DNA from 4 places in the Streptomyces sp. MI02-7b genome. Region 1 is predicted to be linked to each of the others. Evidence: riboswitches for the same ligand, from Rfam matches in the RefSeq annotation. Region 1 holds a riboswitch; each other region holds the start of a gene.
The links. Region 1 has a riboswitch for cyclic di-AMP ahead of PV364_RS14390 (M23 family metallopeptidase). Riboswitches for the same ligand answer to the same signal wherever they lie in the genome.
Positions count from the first base shown of each region.

Region 1 (4,802 bases):
GTCGAGGTGGTGCTGGCGCGGGCGCAGAACGCGTTCGAGATCGACGACGTCGTGCTGGGGCGGCTGGAGACCGCGCTGATGGGCTGCACGGAGCTGGCGTCCTTCCGCCAGCGCAAGGGGCCGCCGCGGCGGTTGAGCCGGCGCACGCTGCGCCACACGTTCCTGCTCGCGGACGGCGGCACCCAGGTGCTGTGGGAGATCGAGCACAACACCGGCCCCGGCGAGGACCAGCTGTACGAGGTGTACGCGGACCCCGACGTGCTCGTCGCCGCGCAGCATGTGATCGACCTGCGTTTCGGTGAGCCCGCGCCGCAGGAGCTGGAGGCCGAGGCCGCGGAGTGGCTGGCCCGGCTGCCGCGGGTCGGGGCGGAGCCGCTGCCCGGCCCGAGGCAGTACATGCGGGAGGACTCCGCGGAGCACGCCTGGCGGGTGCTGCGCCGTGCCGAGAACAGGGACGCGCCCGGCGACGACCTGCGCGCCCGGCTGGGTTCGGCGGTCGGTCACGACATCGCGTACGTCACCGGCCGGCACACCCGTATCGGGACCGGCCGCGTGGTGGGCTGGACGCTGTACGAGCACGCGTTCCTCCTCGCGAGCGGCGAGGAGCTCAGCCTGTGGGAGGTCGAGCACACCATGACGCCCGACGGGCGCCCGGTGTGCGAGGTCTACGCGGACGAGACGGTGGCCTGCGACGCGGCGGACGTACGCATGGAGGCGCTGTAGCGGCTTTCCCGGCCTCGCCCATGGTGCCGCGCGTCCCCGGGACGCGCGGCGGCCTCCCGTTGCGGGCGCTCCGCAGCCGGGGGAAATTGGGCGTAGAGGGAAACGGGAGGTTCCCATGACGGTCCTGGCGGAGGTCGAGTTCCCGGGCGTGACGGCCCTGCAGTACGAGGAGGCCAATCACCGCGCCGGATTCGGCCCCGGCCATCCCCCCGCCGGGTTGCTGGCCCACGCCGCAGTGATCACCAACGACGGTCTGCGGATCGTGAACGTGTGGAACTCGGCGGAGGCGCTGGAGGCCTACCTGGTGATCATGATGCCCGCCGCCAAGGAGTCCGGGTTCCCGGAGCCGAGCGGGCCACCGCGGATCTCGGAGCTCTACAACTTCCTCGTCCCGTAGGTCATCGGCCCGGAAACGACGGACCGGCGGCCTGGTGTCGGGGGTGTCACCAGGCCGCCGGGGTCCGTGCGTAGGGCGTCAGCTCGGGATCAGGGGTTCATGCCCATGCTGCGCAGCCACGGCATCGGGTCGATCGGGTCGCCGCCGCCGGGGCGGACCTCGATGTGCAGGTGCGGGCCGGTGACGTTGCCGGTCGCTCCGACGCGGCCGATGGTGTCGCCGGTGGAGACCTTGCCCGAGGTGACGAGCATCGAGGAGAGGTGGCAATACCAGAGCTCGGTGCCGTCGTCGAGGGTCAGGATGATGCGGTAGCCGTACGAACCCGCCCAGCCGGCCGAGGTGATGGTGCCGCTGTGGATGGCCTTGGCCGGGGTGCCGGTCGGGGCGGCGAAGTCCTGGCCGGTGTGGGTGTTGGCCCACAGGGAGCTGGACTGCCCGAAGCTCGCGGTGAGGGTGTACGAGGTCAGCGGCAGGGTGTAGCTCTTGGCGAGCTCGGCCAGCCGGAGCGCCTCGGCCTTCTTCGCGGCCTCCTGGGCCGCCTTCTTCTTGGCCGCGGCCTCCTCGCGCACCTGCTGCGCGGCGGCGGCCTTGGCCGCCTTGGCGGCGGCCTGCTGCTGCGCGGCGGACCGCGCGGCCGCGTCGGCGGCGTTCCGCTGCTGCTGGGCCTGATCGAGGATCCGGCTGCGCAGCGCCTCGCCGGCGCCCGGGGTCAGGGCCTGGGCAACGGGCTTGGCGGTGGGCTGGCTGTCGAGCAGCGAGCCGAGCCCGGGCACCTTGTTCACCTCGGGCAGGTTGGGCAGGGAGACCGGGAGCGGGTTCTTGCCCTCGGCGGTCGCGACACCGCCGACGCCGAGCACGGCCACGGCCGCGACGCCGAAGACCGCCGAACCGCGGGACAGGGAGCGCTGCTTGGCGACCCGGTGCCGGCCACGGACGGGGGCGGTGGACTCCTCGGTGGGGTTCCACGGCTCGGCGGCCGGTTCCGGCTCGCCGAAGGGGGAGAAGGTCTGCGTGGTCTGCGCGGTGTACGCGTCGCGGGTGTACGCGTCGCGGGTGTCCGCCTCGTGGGCGGGGCCGGTCTCCGGCGCGTCGTACGCCCCGTCGACGAAGGCGGCGGCCTCGACCGCGCTGCGCGGCTCGGGCACGGGGGCGACCGGCTGGACGGGCGCGACCGGTTCGGCGACGGGGGCGGGGGCCGCGGCGAGTGCTTCCTCGACCCAGCCGGCGGCGAAGTTCCACTCCGCGGTGTCCCAGCCGTCTATCGCGTTCTTCGTCGGCGGAGTCTGCTCGGCGGCCGGGGGAGTCCAGCCGGCGGCCATGTTCCACTCGGCGGTGTCCCACTCGGGGTTGGTGTACCCGGTCCCTTGTCGCTGTTGTCCGGGTATCAGGGCAGGCTCGTTCGACGCCACGCGGGCGCACTCCTTTCCTTCCTTCTCGCCTACCGGGTTAGCTGACGGGTTCGGAGCAGGAAGGTCTCCTACGAGGACCGTGAAAGGCCCCCGATTCACCCCAGGAAGTGGTTCCCCGGTTCCCGCGGACGGGATTCGGCAAGCGCACGGCGCCGCCCTGGCGGGCGACGGGTGACCGCGCTGCGTTATCGAACGTTAATAGAGGCGGCACCCAATTCCAAGCCGCTTCGGCGAGTTCACAGCGGGAATCTATGCGGATGGAACGGGCATTTCTCCACATTCCACTGTGACTGCCGTGACCTACGGGAGATGTGAGTGTGCATCAGTCGTTATGCGGAAGGGAGTGCTCTGCTCACGAGGAGTGAGGGTCGCCCCGGACCCCGAGCGCCCAACACCCCCTCCCGGCGGGCGCCGAGACCCCGCGCCAGGTCCTCCGCGGTGCCGTCCGCCACGAGTCTGCGGTGCACTTCACGCCACTGGGCGCGGCCGAAAGCGGGTCGGCGGACGGCGGCCGCGGGGGCCGTGGCGGAGCGCGGTGCGCGCGACGGCGGGACACGGCGGACGGCGACAGCACGGAGGGCTTCGGCACCGCGGCCCCTCACGCACCCCCCGCACCACTCGACGGCGGGGTGAGGATCGTCACCCTTGACACCCGCGGCTGCCGCGTGCTGGCTTCGGGGCAGGTGCCAAAACCCAAGCGAAGCAGGGCAAGTCGGTCGCCCGGCGGGCCGCATGCTGATGCGCCGTCAACCGCAGGGCCTTCGAGGGGCCGTTGTCACGGTCGCCGGCCACCGTCCCGCAGGGCGGCCCGGGGCGTACGGCCGGAACCGGCCGGGAGCGGCGGGGAGCCCCCATGCCCCCTGTGCGACGGCCGCGAGGGTGCGTCATCATGCCCGAGTACGGCGGATTCGCCCGATCTTGGAGGCTGGCATGAAGCTGGGTAAGGCACTGGCCAAGGGCTACGCGGAGGAGACCGGCGAGGAGCCGGCCGGGGTCGCGAAGGAGATCGACGTCGCGACGGCCGTGACGGCCCGGACGGCCTCCGGCGCGGACGAGGCGGCCATGGGGGAGCCCGAGAGCGCCGAGGCCGCGGTCCGGTGAGGTACGGGCGCCGCTTGCCGGAGGAGCGGCCGGCGGTGCCGCCGACCGGCTGGAAGCTGGCGTTCCCGATGCTCTCCGCGGACGGCACACGCGTCGGCTTCCGGGGCGTGTCCCTCGGCGGGCGCATCGTGTACGGCGTCCTGGACGACGCCCGGTGCGGCTACGGCAGGCGGCACGCCAGCCCCGCCAAGGGCTGTGACTGCGGCTTCTACTGCCTGCACACGGCGGCCGAGGCGCAGGCGCTGACCTGCGCCACGGACTGCGGTGACGCGGTGATCCTGCAGGTCGGGGTGCTGGGTGCGTACACCCGGTACGAACGCGGCATGCGCTACGCCCGGCAGCGGGTGCGCACCGTCCGTATGGCGGCCTGCCGCTGCGGCCGCCCGGCACGGGTCTTCGTGCGCGACGGGACGGGCCTGCCGGGCTGGCGCGGGCTCCAGGCCAACTGCCACGTCTGCGCGGCGGGCCTGAGGGTGCTGACCCCGGCGGAATTCGGCCGTCTCGCGGGCCCCGGCGTCCACGTCACCGGCGAGGCGCCGCACCCTGCCGACAGCACCCCTCCGCTCCGTCAGGAGCTCGCCGCCGAGGCCGCCGCCCTGCGCGCCCGCCTCGACCACTTCCAGGAACGCCTCCGCCGCCTGGAGGAGGGCGCCCAGTGACTCCTGAGGGGCTGCCCCGCCCCGCATCGGCGGCCCCGCGGGCCCGCGACCCGGGCGGGGACGCGGGGCCGGGCGGAGGTATGACCGGCCGCCCATACTGGAGGACATGGAGCACAACGCCGAGCTCAGGGAGTTCCTGCGGACCCGCAGGGCCCGGCTGAGCCCTCAGGACGCGGGGGTGGCGGTCAGCGGCACGGCGCGCCGGGTGCCGGGGCTGCGGCGGGAGGAACTGGCGCGGCTCGCCGGTGTGAGCACCGACTCCTACACCCGTTTGGAGCAGGGCCGGCACCAGAATGTCTCCGACGCGGTGCTGGACGCCGTGGCCCGGGCCCTGCGGCTGGACGCGGACGAACGGGCGAACCTCTTCGAGCTGGCGCGGCCGCGCCGCGCCGCCCGCCGACGCCCGCCGCACCGGCCGCAGCGGGTCCGGCCGGAGGTGCACCGCGTGCTGAATCTGCTGGACGGCCGCTCACCGGCCCTCGTACTGGGACGCCACGCCGACGTCCTGGCGTC
Region 1 covers NZ_JARAWX010000007.1:279,223-284,024, reverse strand. Annotated here, with positions in the region: gene PV364_RS14400 (DUF6227 family protein) at 1-723, shown strand, start outside; gene PV364_RS14395 (hypothetical protein) at 839-1,120, shown strand; gene PV364_RS14390 (M23 family metallopeptidase) at 1,210-2,265, opposite strand; cyclic di-AMP (ydaO/yuaA leader) riboswitch at 2,541-2,680, opposite strand; gene PV364_RS14385 (hypothetical protein) at 3,460-3,630, shown strand; gene PV364_RS14380 (hypothetical protein) at 3,645-4,289, shown strand; gene PV364_RS14375 (helix-turn-helix transcriptional regulator) at 4,396-4,802, shown strand, end outside.

Region 2 (4,802 bases), on a different contig from region 1:
GCGGCCCGGACAGGCGTGCGCCGGAGTCCCGGTCACGGCGGGAAAGGGACAGCGTCGCCATGGCAGACCATCAGGAAGTATCCGTCACCCTGCCGAGCGACCCTGCCTCGGTACCCGCGGCCCGTCGTTACGTGTGCGACCTGTTGGTGGAGTGGGGGATGGCGGAGGACTCGTCGCCCGCCGACGCCGTCCGGCTCATCGTCTCCGAACTCGCCACCAATGCCGTCCTGCACACCCTCGGCCAGTCGCCGACCTTCACCCTCGACGTCCAGCTCGACCGCGACGAGCAGTTGCGGATCGGGGTCACCGACAGCCACCCGCGCTGGCCCCAGCGGCTGCCGGCCGCCGTCCAGCAGGACAACGGCCGCGGCATGGTGATCATCCGGCACCTCACCGCCGAGGCCGGCGGCCGGCTCCATGTCACCCCTACCGTCGAGGGCGGCAAGACCGTCTGGATCACCCTTCCGTGGGTGGCCGCGGCCGCCCCGGTGGAGTGAGCGCCGCGCCCGGCGTCGTCGCGGGGCGCCGGTAGGTTCCCAGCAGCAGGGCGCGCAGGGTGCGGACGCCGGGTGACGTGTCGTCACCGCGGCTCGCGAGCGCGATCGTCCGGTGGATACCGGGTGCCGCGAGCGCACGCACCCCGAGCGGCACCACCGAGGACTCCGCCATCATCCTGGGCACCAGACCCATCCCGAGCCCCGCACTGACCAGTGCGCACACCGTCACGTAGGCGGGGGTCTCGCACACCACGACCGGGCGCACGCCCGCGGCCCGCAGCGCCGCCTCCATCGCCTGCCGGTTCGGGTAGTCGGGTGCGCTGCTCACCAGCGGCTGGCCCGCGAGCTCGGCCCAGCGCATCGGGCCGGGCGCGGCGGCCAGCGCGTGCCCGGGGGACGTCACGAGGACCAGGTCCTCCACGAGGAGCGGCTCCACCGTGACGCCGGGGGGCGGTGCCGGATCCGGTCCCCCCTCGTAGACATGGGTCAGCGCGAGGTCCGCGTCCCCGGCGGCGACGGCGGCCACCCCGGCCGGCGGCTCGTACTCGGCGACGCGCAGCTCCACCTCCGGGTGTTCGCGGCGGAAGGCGGTGAGTACGGGCGGCAGCAGATGGATGCCCGCCGTCGTGAACGTGCCGATGCGCAGCCGGCCCCCGGACAGCCCGCGCAACTGCGACAGTTCCAGCCGGGCCCGGTCCATCTCGTCCAGCGCCCGTCGGGCGTGCGCGACCAGCACCTCGCCCGCCGCCGTGAGCCGCGCGCCGCGGTGTGTCCGGACCAGCAGCTCGGCGCCGGCCTCCCGTTCCAGCTTGGCCAGCTGCTGAGAGAGCGCCGGCGCGGTGTAGCCGAGGCGCGCGGCGGCCCGGGTGATCGATCCGGCCTCGGCCACCGCGACCAGCCCGGCGAGACGGGTGGAGTCGAACATTAAGCATTCCTTTGGACTGGCCCTCAAGATTGCACATACACACTAAGGGTCCCGGGGCCCCACGCTGGCAGGCATGGACGCACATCTCATCGCCTTCTGCGGGGTGGCGGCCGGCATGGTCGTGATGCCGGGCGCCGACTTCGCCGTGGTCGTGCGCAACGCGCTCGGATCCCGCCGGACCGGGGTCGCCACCGGTGTGGGGATCGCCGGCGGGCTGCTCGTGCACACCGCCCTCGCGGTCGCGGGGCTCGCCGCGGTGCTGGTGGCGGTGCCCGCGCTGTTCCGGACCGTGCAGCTGCTGGGCGGTGCCTATCTGCTCTTCCTGGGGTCGCGCGCGGTCGTGGCGGCGGTGCGCCGCGGCCGCTCCGGCGCGGCGGACGGCGCGGCCGGCGGCGACCAGGACCCCGGCCGCGGGGTCGTGCGCGGGCTGCGGCAGGGCTTCCTGACCAACGCACTCAACCCGAAGGCGCCGGTGCTCTTCCTCAGTCTGCTTCCGCAGTTCGTCCCGGCCGGGCAGCCCGCCGTTCCCCGCACCCTGCTGCTGAGCGCGATCGTGGTGGCCATGGCGCTGGTCTGGTTCCCCGGGGTGGCGCTCCTGGTCGACGGGCTCGGCACCTGGCTGCGCAGGCCCGCGGCGGCGAGCTGGGTGCGGGGGGTCAGCGGCGGCATGCTGGTGGCGCTGGGCGCGGTGCTGCTGACCGGGGTGCGGCCCTGAGGCGTTCAGTCGTGAGCGGGCACCAGCAGTGCCTCCGCGCCGATGGGTGTGAAACCCGCCGCCAGGAGCGCGCGCACGCTCGCCGCGTTGCCCGGGGCGATCTGGGCCCACAGCGTCCCGCCGTCCGGGACGAGGCGGCGTGCCTCCAGGGCCAGCCGTCGGCCGAGCCCGGCTCCGCGCGCCGCGGGCTCGACCTCGACCGCCATCTCCCACCGGCCCGCCACCCCGCGCCCGATGAGCACGGTGCCGCCCGGGACCGTCCACACGCGCACCTCGTCCCGGTGCGCCAGTGCCCGCGCCGCGCGAGGGTGCTCGCGCCCCGCGGTCTCCCGCAGGGCCAGCGGGGGGCCGGGTGGCGGACCGGGCAGGGCGGCGGCCGTCGCCAGCAGGTCGATGCCGTTCACCCGGCGCCCGAGCAGCCCGCCCAGGGCGGTCAGGAACGGCGGGTTGAGCGGCGCCGACAGGTCGCCGGGCGGCAGCAGTTCGCGGACGCGGCCGGGGTCGGCATCGGCGAAGACCACGGTGTGGGCCGTGAAGGCGAGGACGCCCGCGTCGCGTGCCGAGGGCTGCGGCAGGACCGTCACCGAGCCGTCGGGGGGCGGGAGGACACCCTCGGCGGCATCGGCGATCAGCTGCTGCAGCGTCATGGCCCCACGCTACGCGGGCCGGTACGCCGCGGGGCCTCCGGGTGGGCGCGTCCCGGGGCCCCGCGACGGGCGGTCACTTCACACGGCCGTACCAGACGCTGCGGGTCCAGATCTTCTCCAGGCGTACCCTGCCGCCCGGCTTGGGGGAGTGCCAGATCCTCCCGTGGCCCGCGTATATCCCGACGTGGTAGATGCTGCTCCCGTAGTGGAAGAACACCAGGTCCCCGCTGGTGCGGTCGGAACTGTGGATGTGCCGTGTGCTGTTGTACTGCGCGGCGGCGGTGCGAGGCAGCTTCCTGCCCACCCTCTTGAACGAGTAGAGCGTCAGGCCGGAGCAGTCGAAGCTGCGGGGGCCGGTGGCCCCGTACCGGTAGGGAGCGCCCTTCTTCGAGGCCGCGACCTTCAGTGCCTTGGCCCGGATCGTCGCGGCCTCGGCGTGCTGGGCCATGTCCGGAAGGACCGCGGGGCCGGCAACGGCAGCCGCCGTGAGGGCGGATACCGCCCCGAGCCGGGAGAGAACCGCGGACATGGCTGATGGCGCGATCATGCGCAAACCCTTCGTCGTCCGCCTGCGAAGGATGACCTGTCGGGTTCGGGCAGGCGAAGATGCCCGGCCGCTGCTGCGGCTTCACCCCAAGGGATCGGCCCGGGGGCCGGTCCCGTCGTACTCGGGTCCTCCGCTCCTGCCGTTGCGTTCGGTGTCGACCTGGCGTCCGCGACGGCGGCAGGACTCGGCGTCCGCGCGGACCGCCCCGCCGGATGACGGGGGCTTGTCGTCGAAGGGATGGTTACTCACAGAACCGGTCAGGACATAGCTCATCCGGTCGAATGTGAGTCTCTTCACGACTCACCTATTCGGGTGGACTCCGGTCTCGGGAGCCTCGCCTGACGACTCGAAACCAGTCGAACACCTGCGATGGAGCGTCAGATTCCGGATGTGTGCGGCCGGGGAGCGCAAGTCGGGACCGAGCGCGCGTCGACGCCGCGTACAACGATCGGGCGAGTCCATTCGGTGTCACTTCGTGTCGGGGCCGTGGTGGCGCATGACACGGTCGCGGAGAAGTGATCCGAACCCCCGGCGATGTGACGTCCCCTCAGCGAGGCGGCGGGGGAGGGAGGGTGACCATTCGCGTACGCCGTTCCCCGTCGAGCACGCGCAGGGCCCGCTCGATCGTCGTGGTGTGCAGTTCGCTCTCCCCCCGCAGATGCATCGTGGCCAGCGCGTCACGCAGCTCCGCCGCCCGCCCCGCCAGGGCCTGGGCAGCCCGCAGCGCTGCGTAGGTGTCCCGGACGCGGGCGGGGTTGATCCTTCCCAGCAGATCCACGACCTCCAGATACGTGTCGATGAGCTCGCCCTCGGCGCGGGTCAGGGCCGGCAGCGGCGGCAGTTCGGGCAGCACGGCCGGTCACCGCAGGGCGCGCGGGCCGGTCCCGTCGTCACCCTTGCGGCTGACGGTGAGCCGGTCCACCAGTCCGTACGCGAGCGCGGACGGGGCGTCGAGGATCATGTCGCGCTCGATGTCGGCCCGGATCCGCTCCGCGTCCCGTCCGGTGTGCCGTACCAGCAGCTCCTCCAACTGGTCACGACTGCGCAGCAGTTCCCTGGCCTGGATGTCGAGGTCGGCGGTGGTGCCCTGGACGGCCTCCGAGAAGGAGGGCTGATGGATCAGTACCCGCGAGTGGGGAGTCGCCAGCCGCTTGCCCGGGGTCCCGGCCGCCAGCAGCACGGCCGCGGCCGACGCGGCCTGGCCGACGCACACCGTCGAGACGTCGCAGTTGACGAACTGCATGGTGTCGTAGATCGCCGTCATGGCGGTGAGCGACCCGCCGGGGGAGTTGATGTAGAGCGAGATGTCCTGCTCCGGGGCGGCGCTCTCCAGGTGGATCAGCTGGGCGATGACGTCGTTGGCGGACGTGTCGTCGATGGGTGTGCCCAGCAGCACGATCCGTTCCCGGAGCAGCTTGGAGTACGGATCCAGGGAGTGCACACCCTCACTGGTGCGCTCGGTGAACTCGGG
Region 2 covers NZ_JARAWX010000008.1:270,685-275,486, reverse strand. Annotated here, with positions in the region: gene PV364_RS16170 (ATP-binding protein) at 60-497, shown strand; gene PV364_RS16165 (LysR family transcriptional regulator) at 457-1,422, opposite strand; gene PV364_RS16160 (LysE family translocator) at 1,496-2,137, shown strand; gene PV364_RS16155 (GNAT family N-acetyltransferase) at 2,143-2,784, opposite strand; gene PV364_RS16150 (C40 family peptidase) at 2,858-3,331, opposite strand; cyclic di-AMP (ydaO/yuaA leader) riboswitch at 3,336-3,495, opposite strand; gene PV364_RS16145 (hypothetical protein) at 3,879-4,184, opposite strand; gene PV364_RS16140 (ATP-dependent Clp protease proteolytic subunit) at 4,191-4,802, opposite strand, start outside.
Region 2: it holds a riboswitch for cyclic di-AMP, as region 1 does, so the genes downstream of both, PV364_RS16150 (C40 family peptidase) here and PV364_RS14390 (M23 family metallopeptidase) in region 1, are expected to answer to the same signal.

Region 3 (4,802 bases), on a different contig from region 1:
TCGCCGGTGGCGAGCTCGCGGAAGTTCCGCGCGGTCTTGGGCACCACGTCGTCGAAGAGGGTGAAGACGATCCGTCCGGCGGGCTCGCCGTCGATCGTGATGTCGAAGTACACGTCGTTGTTGCTCATGCCGACATTTTCACATCCCCGCTCGCCACTCCCGACCGCGCCCCGCGCGGGACACGCAGTTGACCAGCCGCGCGGCGGTGCGCATAGCATCCGGGGCATGCCGGAAACCGTGACCTTGCGAGGCGGGTACGTCCGCCTGGAGCCGCTCACCGCGGACCACGCGGACGGGCTGCTGCGCGCCGCCCAGGAGTCCCGCGACACCTATGGATTCACCTTGGTGCCGGACGACCTGCCCGCGATGGAGCGGTACATCCAGGGGGCACTGGCGGACCAGGCCACCGGCGCCGCTCTCCCGTTCGCCGTGGTCGACATCGCGCGCGACACCCTGATCGGCTCGACGCGCTTCCTGGACCTCGACTACTGGACCGCCACGCCGGCCCGGCCCGCGGGGCGCACCGCACCGCGCCCGGACGGGGTGCCCACGGTCGCCGAGATCGGCAGCACCTGGCTGTCCGCCTCCGCCCAGCGCACCCCCAGCAACACCGAGGCCAAGCTCCTGCTGCTCACGCACGCCTTCGAGACCTGGGGCGTGCTGCGCGTCACGCTCAAGACCGATGCCCGCAACGCCCGCTCGCGCGCCGCGATCGAGCGCATCGGCGGACGCTTCGAGGGCGTCCGCCGCGCGCACGTTCCCGCGACCGACGGCACCGTGCGCGACAGCGCGTACTACTCCGTCCTCCAGGACGAGTGGCCCGGCGTCAGGGCGGCTCTGGAGGAGCGTCTCCGGAGGTCCTGACGGCGGCCAGGACCTCCGGGGCGGCCGAGGCCCGGGGGACCTACGGGATCTCGACGCCGGCCTGCGCCGACAGGCGGTCGATCTCGGTGAGTTCGGCCTCGGTGAGGGGCGCGGCGTCGAGGGCGGCGAGGTTCTGGTCGAGCTGGGCCACGCTGCTCGCGCCGATGAGGACGGAGACGACGCGCGGGTCGCGCAGGACCCAGGTGAGGGCCAGCTGCGCGAGGGTCTGGCCGCGTTCGCCGGCAAGCTTGTTGAGGGCGTGGAGCAGCGTGAGCTTCTCGTCGGTGAGGGCGTCGCGCTTGAGGAAGTGGCCGAGGGCCATACGGGAGTCCGCGGGGACGCCGTCGAGGTAACGGTCGGTCAGCTGGCCCTGGGCGAGGGGTGAGTAGGCGATCAGGGCGGTCTCGGTCTCGCCGACGGCGTCGAGGACGCCGGCCTCGGGGCTTCGCTGCAGGAGGCTGTAGGCGGCCTGGTGGATCAGCAGCGGGGTGCCGAGCTCGCGCAGGATCTCGGTGGCCCGGCGGTGGGCGTCCGCGGGGTAGTTGGAGATGCCGGCGTACAGCGCCTTGCCCTGGCGGACCGCGGTGTCCAGGGCGCCCATGGTCTCCTCCAGGGGCGTGTCGGGGTCGAAGCGGTGGGAGTAGAAGACGTCGACGTAGTCCAGGCCCATGCGGCCGAGGGACTGGTCGAGCGAGGCCAGCATGTACTTGCGGCTGCCCCACTCGCCGTACGGACCGGGCCACATGTCGTAGCCCGCCTTGCTGGCGATGAACAGCTCGTCGCGGTACGGGCGCAGGTCCTGGGCGAAGAGGGTGCCGAAGTTGGCCTCGGCCGAGCCGGCGGGCGGCCCGTAGTTGTTGGCGAGGTCGAGGTGGACGACCCCGCGGTCGACGGCACGGCGCAGCACGGCGCGCTGGGTCTCCAGCGGCGAGGTGTCGCCGAAGTTGTGCCACAGGCCCAGGGAGACGGCGGGGAGCAGGACCCCGCTGCGGCCGGTGCGGCGGTACTGCATCGAGGCGTAGCGGTCTTCGGCGGCGAGGTAGGGCACGCGGGGGCTCCCGGTCGAGGTGTCGATGTAAGAAAATGTTCGGGATTGGGAGGCTACCCCTGGGGCTTGGCCGTGTCACCCGGGTTCCGGACCGTCCCCTGCCCCTGCCCGCGGGGCAGGTCGGACCGCCCGGGAGGTGCCGCCGGACGCGGGGTCGGCCCGTGCCTTCGCGGTGCGGCCGAGCGCGGAGCGAGAGCCGCGGTCACCGGTCCCGGAGGGCGGCGACGCCGTCGGGAATCGACGCGGGCCGGTCGTCGGTTGTCCTGCTGGACACGACGACGTGTGCGGGCGCCACGACGCCTTCCTGGAAGGCGGGTTGGAACGCCCATGTCATGCCTTATCCGGCATCGAAGGTCGTAAGCGGACATATGTATCCACAGTGCATGCGTAGGCAATAGGCACGTGATGGGTGTCACGCGGCGAACACGCTCCGGCAGGTTTGAACCACCGAGCGTCGATTTATCTTCCCCGTATTCACCGCCTGTGCAATGCCGTTCGCCCGGGGTCATTATTTCGCCTACGCAGAGCGGACACTTCTCACGTAACGTCACGGAATTCATTGATCGACTTGCCGGTCCGGGATTGCTGTGATTCGGGACCTTGCCGGGGCGCGATTGCGTCGTCTAGCTTCCAAGTCCCGCAGGCCGGATGCCGGCGGGAATTCTTCCGAGTGGAACGCCTAATCCTGCCGCCACTCGTAAGCCGGATGACAAGACCGCACGGCAGGAGCGGGGGACCCAGGTAAGTGCCGTTCCGTGTCACGGGACGGCTTGGGGTGAAGTCGCAGCGACGTGCCTTTAGTCGGCATGCCTCGAAGCGGCCGGGCATCTCCAGCCCGAACCCGACAGCTCACCTCGTAGGCGTCGGAGAGGAATTCCCCATGCCCGCAAAGGGAAAGCACCGTCGTCAGCGGACCAATCGATTCGTCCGTCTCGGCGCATTCGCCGGCACCACGAGTGCCGCGATCGCCCTCCCGGTCGTCGGCGCCACCGGCGCCCATGCCGCACCGGTGAGCGTCTGGGACAAGGTCGCCAGCTGCGAGAGCACCAACAACTGGGCCATCAACACCGGTAACGGTTTCTACGGCGGGCTGCAGTTCACCCAGAGCACCTGGGCCGGTTTCGGCGGGACCAAGTACGCCGCGCGTGCGGACCTCGCCACCAAGTCCGAGCAGATCGCCGTCGCCGAGAAGGTGCTGGCCGTCCAGGGCCCGCAGGCCTGGCCGGTGTGCGGCCCCAGGGCCGGTCTGACCAAGGCGATGGCCGACACGTCGGCCACCCCGGAGAGCGTCGCCGGTACCGGTACCACCACCCCCAAGCCCGCCACCCCCGCCACCCCGGCGAAGGACACGCAGGCCTCCAAGCCCGCCACCGGCGACACCTACAAGGTCGTCGTCGGCGACACCCTCTCCAGGATCGCCGACGCCCAGGACGTGACCGGCGGCTGGCACGAGCTCTACGCGGCCAACCGGTCCGTCATCGGCGCCGACCCCAACCTGATCCGCCCCGGACAGGTCCTGGCGCTGAGCGGCAAGGCCACGGTCGCGCTCCCGGACAAGCCCGCCGCGAGCACGCCCGCCCCGGCCAAGCCCTCCTCCTCGTCCGCCTCCGGCTACACGGCCCCGCTGGACCACGTCACCCTGGGCACCCCGTACCACCAGGCGGGTTCCATGTGGTCGAAGGGCTACCACACCGGTGTCGACTTCATCGCCTCCACCGGTACCAAGGTGAAGGCGATCGCGTCCGGCACCGTGGTCTCCGCGGGCTGGGGCGGCTCCTACGGCAACCAGGTCGTCATCAAGCACGCCGACGGCAAGTACTCGCAGTACGCCCACATGTCCTCGCTGTCGGTCTCGGCCGGCCAGACCGTCTCCGAGGGCCAGCAGCTGGGCCTGTCGGGCGCCACTGGCAACGTCACCGGCCCGCACCTGCACTTCGAGGTGCGCACCACCGCGTCGTTCGGTTCCGACATCGACCCGCTGGCCTACCTGCGCGCGCACGGCGTCAGCATCTGAGCCCACTGATCACCCGTCATCCGGCGGTAGCATGTGCCCTGTTCCCCGCATTCCGGGGGCAGGGCACTTGCCGTTGGCGAGTGACCGAAACGGATCGAATATTTCCATTTCTGGTTTCCTCTCGAACGAACGATCAGTAGCCTCTGAGCCACGCGGCCGTCCGCACGGCCCGCTGTCCTGATCCCGACGAGCTGGAGTCGTTGATGGAGCGTCCTGCCTGGGCCCCCCACGGAATCGACCTGTCCGTGCCGAGCGTGTCCCGCATCTACGACTACTACCTGGGCGGCTCGCACAACTTCGAGGTCGACCGGGAGGCGGGGCGACGGGCGATCGAGGCCTTCCCGGGCCTGCCCAAGATCATGCAGGCCAATCGCGCCTTCATGCGCAGGGCCGTGCGCTTCGCGGTGAACGAGGGCGTCACCCAGTTCCTCGACATCGGCTCCGGCATCCCCACCTTCGGCAACGTCCACGAGGTCGCCCAGGCCGCGAGCCCCGGCGCCCGCGTGCTCTACGTCGACAACGATCCGGTCGCGGTCGCGCACAGCCGCGCCGTGCTGGACGGCAAAGAGGACGCCGTGGTCGTCGCCGCCGACCTGCGGTCCCCGCGCGACATCCTGGACAGCGAGGAGGCCGGCCGGATGCTGGACCTGGACCGTCCGGTGGCGCTGCTGCTGGTGGCCGTCCTGCACTTCCTCGAGGACGCCGACGATCCGGCCAAGGCCGTCGCCGAACTGCGCGACGCCCTCGCTCCGGGCAGCCTGCTGGTCCTCACCCACGCCTCCATGGAGGGCGGCCCGCGCCGGCCCGAGGAGGGCGAGGGGGTGCAGAACGTCTACCGCAGCGCCAGTTCACCCTTGATCATGCGGTCACGGGACG
Region 3 covers NZ_JARAWX010000002.1:443,931-448,732, forward strand. Annotated here, with positions in the region: gene PV364_RS04220 (peptidylprolyl isomerase) at 1-128, opposite strand, end outside; gene PV364_RS04225 (GNAT family protein) at 226-864, shown strand; gene PV364_RS04230 (aldo/keto reductase) at 905-1,912, opposite strand; gene PV364_RS04235 (hypothetical protein) at 2,115-2,246, opposite strand; cyclic di-AMP (ydaO/yuaA leader) riboswitch at 2,579-2,788, shown strand; gene PV364_RS04240 (transglycosylase family protein) at 2,793-3,926, shown strand; gene PV364_RS04245 (SAM-dependent methyltransferase) at 4,130-4,802, shown strand, end outside.
Region 3: it holds a riboswitch for cyclic di-AMP, as region 1 does, so the genes downstream of both, PV364_RS04240 (transglycosylase family protein) here and PV364_RS14390 (M23 family metallopeptidase) in region 1, are expected to answer to the same signal.

Region 4 (4,802 bases), on a different contig from region 1:
CCGAGCAGTCGTACGACGACGGGCCGGTGGCGCCCCAGACATAGGGCAGGCCGAGGGAGTCGTACGCGAAGGAGACGGCGCGCGCGGCGCGGGCGTTGGGGGCCACCGCGGGCGCCAGCGCCGACCGTGAGCCCGCGGCGACCGCGCGGCCGGCCCGGTACCCGGAGCGGGTCGCGCCCTGGCCGCCGTCCGCCAGGACGGCGGCGCGCTGGCCCGCCGTGAGCCCGTCCAGCAGGCGCTGCGCGGCGGCCAGGCGCTCCTGCACCGTGCGCTTGTGGCGGGCCAGTTCGGCGCGGGACCGGCGCAGCTCGCCGAGCTCGGTCCCGGCCTCCGTGCGCAACTGCTCGATCTCGCGCCGCTGGGAGCCGAGAGCGTGCAGCGCGGCGTTCTGACGGCTGCTCATGCGGTCCAGCAGCCCGGCCCGTTCGAGGTACTGGTCGGGCGAGGAGGCCAGGGCGAGCTGCATCGCGGGATCCACACCGCCGCTGCGGTACTGGGCGGTGGCGATCGACCCGAGTCCGTCGCGGGTGCGGTTGAGGCGCTCGGTCCTGCGGGCGAGTTCGTCCTGCAGGTCGTCGATCCGGTGCTGGACCGTGCCGGCCTTCTCCTTCGCCCCGTTGTACCGCTCGGTGGCCTCCTCGGCCTCCTGGTAGAGCCGGTCGACGCGGGCCTTGGCCTCGGAGGTGGTCAGCCGGGGTTCGGCGTGCCCGGTCTCACCGAACATCGTCACCGAGGCCGCTCCCGCGATGGCGAGGGTGGCGGCCGTGCGCGCGGTGGAGCCGGTGAGGGTGCGCTCCTTGGGCTTTCTGTGCGACGCCACGCGCCGTCACTCCTTCCGAGCTGCCGGACTTGCTGCCCGCGGTCCGGCGGCGGACGGACGGGGAGCCGCGCCGCCGCCGGACCTTCGGCGGGGGTGGCCGATGCCGACGACGAGTCCCGCCGGCAGTGGGGATCGGCCACCTGGGGCAGGACGCTAAACCTGTGCGTCGCCGGAGGGCGGTGGAGTGTGCGGGACTGGTCCGATTCGGCCGCTACCTGATCCCCGATGACCGCTGTTCGACGGGTGACCTGGTCACTCGCGGTCCGGCCGTGACCGATGTACCGGAAGAGGCCCACCTCGGTGCCGAGTGCTGATACGGGCGTGGCTAGGGTCCTGAGCCGTGGACGTACTCATCAACCTCGTCGTCGGCCTGCACATCATCGGCATCGCCGCCCTGCTCGGCGGCTTCCTCACCCAGATGAAGGCGGTGGGCCGCGGCGAGGCGCGCTTCGTGCCGGGCATGCTGCACGGGGCGCTCACCATGCTGGTCACCGGGGCGCTGCTGGTCGGCCTCGACCAGGCCGACGACCAGCCGGTGAACACACTCAAGATCGGCGTGAAGCTGGCCTTCCTGGTGGTCGTCCTCGGCCTGGTCTACGTCAAGCGCGACGACGAGAAGGTGTCGGCGGCGGCCTTCGGCACCGTGGGTGCGCTGACCACCGCCAACATCTTCATCGCGGTGCTCTGGACCTGAGTCCCTCAGCGGGGAGGCGGGGGACTCAGGCCATCCGGGCGTAGCCGTAGATCGGCATCTCGGTGATCGGGGCGATCTTCACCACGGTGCCCGTGTGGGGCGCGTGGATCATCTGCCCGCCGCCGATGTAGAGGCCGACGTGGGTCACGTCCGAGTAGAAGAAGACAAGGTCGCCGGGTTGCAGCTGGTCCGCGGTGACGCGGGTGCCGAAGTCGACCTGGTCGTAGGTGGTGCGGGGGATGGAGACGCCCGCGGCGGCCCAGGCGCCCTGGGTCAGGCCGGAGCAGTCGAAGGAGTTGGGGCCGGTGGCCCCGTACACGTAGGGCTTGCCGATCTGGGCGCGGGCGAAGTCGATCGCCTTCTCGGCCTTGGCGGCGTAGCTGCCCGACGCCGTCGAGGTCGTGGTCGAACCGCCCCCCGCGACCGAGGTGCCCCCGGCCGCCTTCCGCGCCGCCTCCTCCTTGGCGGCGATGGCACGGGCCTTGTCGGCGGCCTCCTGCTCGCGCTTCTTCTCCAGGGCGGCCAGCCGCGCCTTCTCCTGGGCGGTCAGCGTGTTGAGCAGTCGCTGCGCGGCGGCCAGCTTCTCCTTGACCGCCCTCTTCTCCGTGGCCAGCCGCGTCTGCGCCTCGGTGAGCTTCTGCAGGCTCTGGACGGCCTCCGTGCGCTTCTGCGTGGTCGCCTCCTGCTGCGTGCGGAAGGCCTCCATCGCGTGCTCCTGGCGCTCGGACAGGCGGTCCATCAGGTGCGCCTGGTCCAGGAACTGCTGCGGGTCCGAGGTGAGCAGGAAGGTCGTCGTGCCGTCCAGGCCGCCGCCGCGGTACTGGGCGGAGGCGTACTCGCCGATCGTGCGGCGGGCGTCGTTGAGGGTCTGCGTCTTGCGGGCCACCTGGTCGAGCAGCCGGTCGGCCTGCGTCCGCTGCCTGTCGGTCTGCTCCTTGGCGCCGTTGTAGCGCTCCGTGGCCGCCTCGGCCTGGTGGTACAGGGCGTCCACCTTGGCCTTGACCTCGGTGATGGAGGGCTTGTCGGGGGAGGCGGGTGCCGCGCTGGCGCTCTCACCGAGGAGGGTGACGGTCGCCAGAGCGGCGGTCGTGAGCCCCACGGCCGTGCGCGGGCCGGGGACGGTGAGCATGCGGGGGCGCGGCTTGCGGTGCGTCGCCAAGTCGGACGGCTCCTTCCGTGGACCGCCTACCGGGTTAGCTGTCGGGTTCGGGCTTCGGAAGGCCGCCCTACGGTCGTCCGGGCACACGCGCGGTGCGCCCGTACGGACCGATTCACCCCAAAGTGGTGGGTCCCCGGCTCCGGCGGTCGCCGGACTCAGCGGAGGCGGCCGTGACGGCTCGGTCGCCGCCGTTCGGTGCGGACCGCCTGAGGGGGCACGCTAGTCAACTGGGGTGGCTCCTGGGAAGGCTGGTGTTCGAATTGTCCGCAATCATTTCGTGACCTTTACGCATCCGGGCCGTTGCCCGCCCCTCCGGTGGTAATGCGGCGGCCCCTCCGGCAGGCGCCACCACCCCTCCCGCGTCCGCGGGCTCCCGGAAGCGGCGCACCGGTGTCGGTCCCACCGCCTAGACTCGGGAGGCGATGAGCAGCCTCTTTGACGACAGCTTCCTGGCCGGCTTCGAACCGAGGGAGGAGCACCCGCCGCCGCCCCCCGAGGAGGAGGCCGAGGCGGTTCCGCACGACCTCTTCGAGGGGCGCTTCGACGCGCCCGCGGACCGGGACGCGTACTACCGGGACGGCGCGCCGCGCCCCGCCGTCGACCCCGCCGCACTGCTGGAGGGACTCAACGAGCAGCAGCGCGCAGCCGTCGAGCACACCGGCTCCCCGCTGCTCATCGTCGCGGGCGCAGGCTCCGGCAAGACCCGGGTGCTCACCCACCGCATCGCCCACCTGCTGGGCGCCCGCAAGGTGCACCCCGGCCAGATCCTGGCGATCACCTTCACCAACAAGGCCGCCGGCGAGATGAAGGAGCGCGTCGAGCAACTCGTCGGTCCGCGCGCCAATGTGATGTGGGTCTCCACCTTCCACAGCGCCTGCGTCCGCATCCTGCGCCGGGAGTCCAAGAAGCTCGGCTTCACCTCCAGCTTCTCCATCTACGACGCGGCCGACTCCAAGCGCCTGATGGCGCTGGTCTGCCGCGACCTGGACCTGGACCCCAAGCAGTTCCCGCCGAAGTCCTTCAGTGCCAAGGTCTCCAACCTCAAGAACGAGCTCATCGACGAGGAGACCTTCGCCGACCAGGCGGAGAACCCCTTCGAGAAGAAGCTCGCCGAGGCCTACGCGATGTACCAGTCGCGGCTGCGCGAGGCCAACGCGCTCGACTTCGACGACATCATCATGACCACGGTCAACCTGCTCCAGGTCTTCCCGGACGTCGCCGAGCACTACCGGCGCCGCTTCCGCCACGTCCTGGTCGACGAGTACCAGGACACCAACCACGCCCAGTACACCCTGGTGCGCGAACTGGTCGGGACCGGGGAGGCGGAGGAGGGCGGCGAGGGGCCGGCCGAGCTGTGCGTGGTCGGGGACGCCGACCAGAGCATCTACGCCTTCCGCGGCGCCACCATCCGCAACATCCTCCAGTTCGAGGAGGACTACCCCCAGGCGCGCACGATCCTGCTGGAGCAGAACTACCGCTCCACCCAGAACATCCTGACCGCCGCCAACGCGGTCATCGAGCGCAACGCATCCCGCCGCCCCAAGAACCTGTGGACGGAGGCCGGCCAGGGCCCGGTCATCACCGGCTACGTCGCCGACCAGGAGCACGACGAGGCGCAGTTCATCGCCGACGAGATCGACCGGCTCACCGACGCGGGCGACGCGCGGCCCGGCGAGGTCGCGGTCTTCTACCGCACCAACGCGCAGTCCCGTGTCTTCGAAGAGGTCTTCATCCGCGTCGGCCTGCCCTACAAGGTCGTCGGCGGAGTCCGCTTCTACGAGCGCAAGGAGGTCCGGGACGTCCTGGCCTATCTGCGCGTGCTCGCCAACCCCGAGGACACCGTCCCGCTGCGCCGCATCCTCAACGTCCCCAAGCGCGGCATCGGCGAGCGCGCCGAGGCGATGATCGACGCCCTGGCCTCGCGCGAGCGGATCTCCTTCCCCGCGGCGCTGCGCCGGGTCGACGAGGCCTTCGGCATGGCCGCCCGCTCGGTCAACGCCGTCAAGCGCTTCAACGAGCTGCTGGAGGAGCTGCGCACGGTCGTCGACTCCGGCGCCGGCCCCGCCACCGTCCTGGAGGCGGTGCTGGAGCGCACGGGCTACCTGGCCGAGCTCCAGGCATCCACCGAC
Region 4 covers NZ_JARAWX010000003.1:223,210-228,011, forward strand. Annotated here, with positions in the region: gene PV364_RS05710 (NlpC/P60 family protein) at 1-820, opposite strand, end outside; gene PV364_RS05715 (hypothetical protein) at 1,161-1,514, shown strand; gene PV364_RS05720 (NlpC/P60 family protein) at 1,540-2,673, opposite strand; cyclic di-AMP (ydaO/yuaA leader) riboswitch at 2,681-2,844, opposite strand; gene pcrA (DNA helicase PcrA) at 3,096-4,802, shown strand, end outside.
Region 4: it holds a riboswitch for cyclic di-AMP, as region 1 does, so the genes downstream of both, PV364_RS05720 (NlpC/P60 family protein) here and PV364_RS14390 (M23 family metallopeptidase) in region 1, are expected to answer to the same signal.